DNA from 2 places in the Ectopseudomonas oleovorans genome. Region 1 is predicted to be linked to the other one. Evidence: predicted binding sites of a transcription regulator. Region 1 holds the regulator's gene; the other holds the start of a gene.

Region 1 (4,158 bases):
CGCACCTGGACGTTCTTCAGCGAGTCTTTGAGTGCCTGGCTCAGGCGGTTGGCCAGGTACACCGAGCGGTGGTGACCACCGGTGCAGCCAATGGCGATGGTGACATAGGCGCGGTTGCTGGCGGCGAAGCGTGGCAGCCATTTTTCCAGATAGGCGAGGATGTCCTGATACATCTCCTCGACCTCCGGCTGCGCAGCCAGGTAGTCGATCACCGGTTGATCCAGGCCGGAGTAGTCGCGCAGTTCCGGCTTCCAGTAGGGATTGGGCAGGCAGCGTGCATCGAACACCAGATCGGCGTCCACCGGCATACCGCGCTTGAAGCCGAAGGACTCGACGAGAAAGGCGGTTCCGGTCTGTGTCTGGCCGAGCAGGCGCAGTTTGAGCGTATCGCGCAGCTGGTAGAGATTCAGGCGGGTGGTGTCGATCTTCAGATCGGCACGATCGGTGATCGGCGCCAACAGCAGACTTTCGTACGCAATGGCTTCGGCCAGCGAGCGGTTATCGTTGGTCAGCGGGTGGCGTCTGCGGGTTTCGGAAAAGCGCTTGAGCAGGGTTTCGTCTTCGGCGTCGAGATACAGCACATCGCAGCGGATATTACGTTTGCGTACTTCTTCGAGCAGCTCCGGAAAGCGCTTGAGCTGGCTCAGCAGGTTGCGTGCATCAATGGAAACGGCCACTTGCGGCAGCAGCATGTCGCTGTGCGGCAGGAAGCGCTCGGCGAGGTCCGGCAGCAGACCGGCCGGCAGGTTGTCGATGCAGTAGAAACCGTTGTCCTCAAGTACATCGAGGGCGGTGCTCTTGCCCGAGCCCGAGCGACCGCTGACGATGATCAGGCGCATGTTTATTGACCGTTCTGAATGTCCACGACGACCTGATAGAGATCTTCGCCGCTCTTGGCCTGGCGCAGACGTTCACGTACATCCTGGCGATCAAGCATGCTGGCGATCTGGCGCAGCAGGTCGAGGTGGGCATCGGTGGCCGCCTCCGGCACCAGCAGGACGAACAGCAGGTCGACCGGTGCGCCGTCGATGGCGTCGAAGTCGACTGCCGTCTCCAGGTGCAGGACTGCACTGATCGGGGCACTGCAGCCAGCCAGGCGGCAGTGGGGAATGGCGATGCCGTTGCCGAAGCCGGTGGAGCCGAGCTTCTCGCGGGCGATGAGGCTTTCGAAGACGTCCTGGGCATCCAGGTCGGGCAGGTCGCGCGCAACCAGATTGGCGATCTGTTCGAGCACGCGTTTCTTACTGCCGCCCGGCACGTTCACCAGGGAACGGCCGGGGGTCAGGATATTTTCAAGTCGGATCATGGATAGGGAATGTTAGCGGGCCGTGGCGCCTTGCAGACGCTCGAGCTGCTTTTCCTTGTGCTTGATGAGTTGACGGTCGAGTTTATCGGCCAACAGGTCGATGGCAGCGTACATATCCTGATGTTCGGCATTGGCGACGATTTCGCCGCCGGCGACATGCAGGGTGGCTTCGATCTTCTGCTTGAGTTTCTCGACCTCCATGGTCACCTGTACGTTGGTGATCTTGTCGAAGTGGCGTTCCAGTCGGCCGAGTTTCTCGCCGATGTAGTCACGCAGGGCGTCGGTCACATCCAGCTGATGTCCACTGATGTTGACTTGCATACCGCTTTCTCCTTGTTGCCTTGTGTAAGAGACGGGCCCTATTCGACCCGCCGCCGGAACACGTTGGCCTGAAGACCTTGTGCCTTCAGTCGATCTGGCCTACATCAGTCGCTTGCGCTCACTGGAGGGCGCTATACCGAGGGACTCGCGATACTTGGCGACCGTCCGACGGGCGACTTGGATGCCTTGTGCCTCCAGTAAACCAGCGATCTTGCTGTCGCTCAACGGCTTTTTCGCGTTTTCTGCTGCAACCAGTTTTTTGATGATCGCGCGGATCGCGGTGGACGAGCATTCGCCGCCTTCGGAGGTGCTGACGTGGCTGGAGAAGAAATATTTCAGCTCGTAAATGCCACGCGGGGTGTGCATGAATTTCTGCGTGGTAACGCGTGAAATCGTCGACTCGTGCATACCCACGGCTTCGGCGATGTCGTGCAGCACCAGAGGCTTCATCGCCTCGTCGCCGTAGTCGAGGAAGCCACGCTGGTGCTCAACGATCTGTGTGGCCACCTTCATCAGCGTTTCGTTGCGGCTCTGCAGGCTTTTGATGAACCAGCGGGCCTCCTGCAACTGGTTGCGCATGAAGGTGTTATCGGCGCTGGAGTCTGCGCGTTTGACGAAGCCGGCATACTGCGGGTTGACCCTCAGGCGCGGCATGGCTTCCTGGTTCAGCTCCACCAGCCAGCGTTCGTTATGCTTGCGCACGATAACGTCGGGCACGACGTATTCCGGTTCGCTGGACTCGATCTGCGAACCCGGACGCGGATTCAGGCGCTGGATCAGGTCGATGACCTGGCGCAGTTCGTCTTCCTTGAGCTTGGTGCGACGCATCAGCTGGGCGTAATCGCGGCTGCCGAGCAGCTCCAGATAGTCGCCGACCACGCGCTGGGTTTCGTTCAGCCAGGGGGTGTTGGCAGGCAACTGACGCAGTTGCAGCAGCAGACACTCGCGCAGGTCGCGGGCGCCGATACCGGCCGGTTCGAACTGCTGGATGCGGTGCAGCACCACTTCCACTTCGTCCAGTTCGACATCCAGCTCGGGGTCGAAGGATTCGGTCACTTCCTCGAGCGTTTCCTCGAGGTAACCGTCGTTATTGATGCAGTCGATCAGGGTGGCGGCGATCAGGCGGTCCTTGTCCGACATGGGGGCCAGATTCAGTTGCCAGAGCAGATGGCTGTGCAGGCTCTCGCCACTGGAAGTGCGGGTGGTGAAGTCCCACTCGTCATCGTCGTTGCTGGGCAGGCTGCTGGCGCTGGTCTGGTAGATGTCTTCCCAGGCGGTATCGACCGGCAGCTCGTTGGGGATGCGCTCGCCCCACTCGCCTTCTTCCAGGTTGTCCACCGTGGGGGTGGTTTCCTGGTAGCTGTCCTCCTTGTTCGGGTTCGGAGTGGCGCTTTCGGCGCCATCGGCCATTGGATCGCTGTTGTCGAAGTCGTCGCCGTCTTCCTGGCGCTCGAGCATGGGATTGGATTCCAGTGCCTCCTGTATTTCCTGTTGCAGGTCCAGGGTAGACAATTGGAGGAGGCGGATAGCCTGTTGCAGCTGCGGGGTCATCGTCAGCTGCTGGCCCATCTTGAGGACTAGCGATGGTTTCATTGCAGACCTTAATTTACTGGCGAGTTACGCCTTCCACATCAGGGCGCCGAAGCGCCGCCAGGAAGCAAATTATATGCCTGAATTTCTCGTTTTTGCCTAGGGGTTGCAATATTTCTGTAGCGAAATAGTGAGCGACCTACAGGTTGTGTGAAAGCGTAGCGAGCGAAGGTGAGGCAATACCGATGGCGGCCCCGCAAAAACAGGCGAGAAAGCGCAGTTTACGACTGTAAATGAGCATTTTGAGCCTGTTTTTAACGCAGCATCACCGAGTGCAGTAGTTTTCACGCAGCCTGCTACAGGCGGAATTCGTGGCCCAGGTAAACCTCTTTCACCGTCTGGTTGGCGAGGATGGTCTCGGCGTCACCTTCGGCGATCAGTTGCCCATCGTTGACGATGTAGGCGGTTTCGCAGATGTCCAGGGTTTCGCGCACGTTGTGATCGGTGATCAGGATGCCGATGCCCTTGGTCTTGAGGTGATGGATGATCTGCTTGATATCGCCGACGGAGATCGGGTCGACCCCGGCAAAGGGTTCGTCGAGCAGAATGAACTTGGGGTTGGTGGCCAGCGCGCGGGCAATCTCCACGCGGCGTCGCTCACCGCCGGACAGGCTCATGCCGAGGCTGTCGGCGATATGGTGGATATGGAATTCCTGCAGCAGGCTTTCCAGTTCCGCCTGGCGCCCGGCGCGGTCCAGGTCCTTGCGCGTTTCGAGGATGGCCATGATGTTGTCGGTCACCGACAGCTTGCGGAAGATCGAGGCTTCCTGCGGCAGGTAGCCGATGCCGGCGCGCGCGCGACCGTGCATGGGCTGATGACTGACGTCGAGGTCGTCGATAAGCACGCGGCCCTGGTCGGCGCGTACCAGGCCGACGATCATGTAGAAGCAGGTGGTCTTGCCGGCGCCGTTGGGGCCGAGCAGGCCAACGATCTGACCGCT
Region 2 (4,158 bases), on a different contig from region 1:
GGGCTGCACCCGCGCCATCAAGGGTAGCCAGCCCGTTGCCTGCGGCCATGCCGCAAGAACAGCCGCCACAGTATCGCCCTCATTGAACGCAACAAGCTGATCCAGATTTTGGGCCCTGCTTTTCATCTGTCCGGCCAAGTCTGCCAGGGGGCGATAGAGCTCGGGACGCTGGGCAATATCGCTCCCCCCCAGGACTACCTCGAATAGGATTTCATTGCGCCGTTCGCCATCGACCGGCCGAACGGCCGCTACCCAGCGTGGCCCCGTCCACGCAGGCGCTTGATACTGGGGTAGCGCTTCAGCCAGCCGGCGCGTGTCGATATCCACCACCGGTACCACATCGAAACGGTCGACATTGAAGGCCAGCCAGGCCGGCCGGCCTTGCGCGACCGTCCACAGGCCATAGCCCAAGGCGGCCAGTTGCAACGCCACGATCACCGTCAGATCGAATTTGAGAGACTTCTTGCCGGTTTTGTAGACCACAAGGGTCAACAATGGCCCCAGCGTCACATCGACCGCCAGCAGCAGCAGAAAGATCGAGGTCACACCCAGCGCCAAGTGCAGGGGGGCGGGGTACCAGAGCCCGAATACCAGACCCAGGGCGCCTAGCGCGATAGCCAGAGAACAAAGCAGATGAATAAAAAAGACCTTGAAACGGGCGGACATTGGCAACTTCCAGACAGATTTTAGCAACAGATGGGAGTCAAAAGGAGAAAGCCCCTAAACCCCAAACAGCACAACGCCCCGCAGGTGCAGGGCGCTGTTTAGATCAAACTAACTGGGAATAAACCGGGATCTATTCCTATTAGCTTTAGTTGAGATACCGCAATTAACGGCACTCAGCCGGAGCGTACTTAGCTAGCAAAGTACCTGCGGCAAGAGGAGTAATCCCGTTCGCTGTAGCGGTAACATTCGTGGCAGACGCACAACCCCAATCGATAGAACCGGTAACACCAGCGGCTTGAGCAGCAGAGAGAGACTGGCCAGCCGCGGAGTCACGAATCCAAGGAGTCAAAGTCAAGGTATTCGCAGCAGCAGCGACACCTACGTCGGTCGCATCATAGGTAATGGTAATCAGACCAGATGCGCCAGTAATCAACACAGAAGTAACATACTTGGAAGTCGCGCCAAGGTTGTTCGCCTGAGCATTCCAAGTGGTAGCCACTCGAGCCAGATCAGCGGCTGAAGCAGAACCTTCTGTAGCAATAGCTAATTTTGCAGGTTGCGCCAGATTCAATCCTTCGGTGATCCGGGTGCGTACGGTATAGTCCTGATAAGCCGGCAGCGCAACGGCCGCCAGAATACCAATAATCGCAACCACGATCATCAATTCGATCAGGGTAAAACCCTTTTGCATTTGAGCTTTCATGTTTTCTCTCCTAGGGATGGATAGGTCGGTGACCTGGCCCTACCAATGCAGGCAGCGTGCCAACCTTACCAGCAAGTCGGCCAGCCCAGGTGCTGTGGGTTTTCTGGGTTCCCGCCTACGCGGGGACGACGTTCCGAGCCGAGAGCGGCAAGGCCTTGGTCCTCTTGACGGATATGTTTGAGGGATGACAGATATTGGGGACCTCAAACAACATCCATTCTTGCATGCGGAAAAGCTCACTCCGGCACTAACTGCCAATTTTCGTCACCTCAACTAGCCTCGTTTGGCAGCCACGGGCGACTAGGTTATAAGGCAGGTATTGTTTGTGGAGCGCGTGATGAACGAGAGCATTTCCCTTTCAGGCCTGGCCAGGCAGTTGGCACAGGCCGAACTGATGGACGAAAAATCCGCCCAGCAGGCCCAACTGCAGGCCCAGCGCAACAAGCTGCCGCTGGTGACCTATCTGGTGCAGAACAAGCTGGTGAAAAGCCGAGTCCTGGCCGAGTTGGCCGCCGAACAGTTCGGCGTGGCTTTTTTCGATCTGAATGTAATCGACAAAGAAGGCCAGCCACGGGATCTGGTCAGCGAGAAACTGGTTCGCCAGCATCGTGTGCTGCCGCTCTGGCGCAGAGGCAACAAACTGTTCGTGGCGCTCTCCGACCCGACCAATCACCAGGCCGTCACCGATGTGCAGTTCAGCACCGGCCTGACCACAGAAGCAATTTTGGTCGAGGACGACAAACTCGGCGATGCCATCGACAAGTTCTTCGACTCGGCCAATAGCGGCATGGACGAGCTGGCAGACGTTGATCTGGATGGGCTGGATGTCGAGGCGGTTGATGATGAGAAGTCGGTCGGCGAAGGTGGCGCCGACGCTGACGATGCGCCGGTAGTGCGCTTCGTCAACAAGATGCTGCTGGATGCCATCAAAGGCGGCTCTTCCGACCTGCACTTCGAGCCTTACGAAAAAGCCTATCGGGTACGCTTTCGTACCGACGGCATCCTCCATGAGGTCGCTCGCCCGCCCATCCAGCTGGCGCCGCGAATTTCCGCCCGTCTCAAGGTGATGGCCGCGCTAGATATCTCTGAGCGCCGCAAGCCGCAGGATGGCCGGATCAAGATGAAGATCTCCAAGAGCAAGGCCATCGACTTTCGCGTCAACACCCTGCCCACACTCTGGGGCGAAAAGATCGTGATGCGGATTCTCGACCCCACAAGCGCGCAGATGGGCATCGACGCACTGGGCTACGAGGAGGAGCAGAAAGAGCTGTATATGAGCGCCCTCAAACAGCCTCAGGGCATGATTCTGGTCACCGGCCCCACTGGCTCGGGCAAGACGGTGTCGCTCTACACCGGCCTGAACATCCTCAACACGCCTGATGTGAATATTTCCACCGCCGAAGACCCGGTGGAGATCAACCTGGAGGGTATCAACCAGGTCAACGTCAACCCCAAGCAGGGCATGGACTTCACCCAGGCGCTGCGCGCCTTTCTGCGTCAGGACCCGGACATCATCATGGTCGGTGAGATCCGCGACCTGGACACAGCCTCTATTGCCGTCAAGGCCGCGCAGACCGGGCATATGGTGATGTCCACCCTGCACACCAACAGCGCCGCGGAAACCCTGACCCGCCTGCGCAATATGGGCGTGCCTTCCTTCAATATCGCCACCTCGGTCAACCTGATCATCGCCCAGCGTCTGGCGCGCAAGCTGTGCAACAACTGCAAGAAGGAAGTGAACGTACCGCGCGAGACGCTGCTGGCCGAAGGTTTCCCCGAAGACAAGATCGGCACATTCAAAATCTACGGCCCGGTCGGTTGCGATAACTGCAAGGGCGGTTACAAAGGCCGTGTCGGTATTTATGAAGTGGTTAAAAACACGCCCAACCTGCAGCGGATTATCATGGAGGAAGGCAACTCCATTGATATTGCCGCGCAGATGCGTAAAGACGGCTTTAATGACCTGCGCACCTCCGCTTTGCTCAAGGCCATGCAAGGGGTCACCAGCCTTGAGGAAGTCAACCGCGTAACCAAGGATTAACCATGGCGGAAAGAGCTCTAAAAACCAGTGTATTCACCTGGGAAGGCAAGAACAAAAGTGGCGCCGTCGTCAAAGGAGAGATCAGCGGCCAAAACCCATCCCTGGTTAAGGCTCACCTTAGAAAGCAAGGCATCAACCCGACCAAGGTACGTAAGAAGTCGAGCATCTCGCTTGGCGGGGCCGGCAAAAAGATCAAGCCCATGGACATCGCCCTGTTTACCCGGCAGATGGCGACCATGATGAAGGCGGGTGTACCACTGCTGCAGTCCTTCGACATTATTGCTGAAGGTTTTGACAACCCCAACATGCGCAAACTGGTCGACGAAGTGAAGCAAGAAGTGGCTGCTGGTAACAGCTTTGCGGCTTCGCTGCGCAAGAAGCCGCAATACTTCGATGAACTGTATTGCAACCTGGTGGAGTCTGGCGAACAGGCCGGTGCCCTGGAAAACCTGCTGGACCGAATTGCCACCTACAAAGAAAAGACCGAAGCCCTGAAGGCCAAGATCAAGAAGGCGATGAACTATCCAATCGCTGTTGTGGTGGTCGCCATCATCGTCTCAGCCATTTTGCTCATTAAAGTTGTACCGCAATTCGAGGAAGTTTTCGCCAACTTTGGCGCTGAGCTACCTGCGTTCACACTGATGGTCATTGGCATATCGCAATTTCTTCAGGAGTGGTGGTTCATTTTTCTACTTGGAATATTCGCTGCAGCCTTTAGCTTCAGGGAAGCTATGAAACGCTCGCAAAA

The links. Region 1 encodes sigma-54, which starts transcription at its own class of promoters, with help from an activator protein. Its sites were predicted from a motif close to ANTGGCATNNANNTTGCTNT; they were not measured.
Region 2: N5J71_RS03845 (pilin) is a predicted target of sigma-54. The motif match lies at 1,414-1,433, and genes of this name have one in related genera.

What each region holds. Positions count from the first base shown of each region.
Region 1 is NZ_JAOCLK010000004.1:56,712-60,869, reverse strand. It holds gene rapZ (RNase adapter RapZ) at 1-839, opposite strand, end outside; gene ptsN (PTS IIA-like nitrogen regulatory protein PtsN) at 842-1,306, opposite strand; gene hpf (ribosome hibernation-promoting factor, HPF/YfiA family) at 1,319-1,627, opposite strand; gene N5J71_RS03425 (RNA polymerase factor sigma-54) at 1,727-3,220, opposite strand; gene lptB (LPS export ABC transporter ATP-binding protein) at 3,514-4,158, opposite strand, start outside.
Region 2 is NZ_JAOCLK010000005.1:462-4,619, forward strand. It holds gene tfpZ (TfpX/TfpZ family type IV pilin accessory protein) at 1-666, opposite strand, end outside; gene N5J71_RS03845 (pilin) at 830-1,369, opposite strand; gene pilB (type IV-A pilus assembly ATPase PilB) at 1,707-3,410, shown strand; gene N5J71_RS03855 (type II secretion system F family protein) at 3,413-4,158, shown strand, end outside.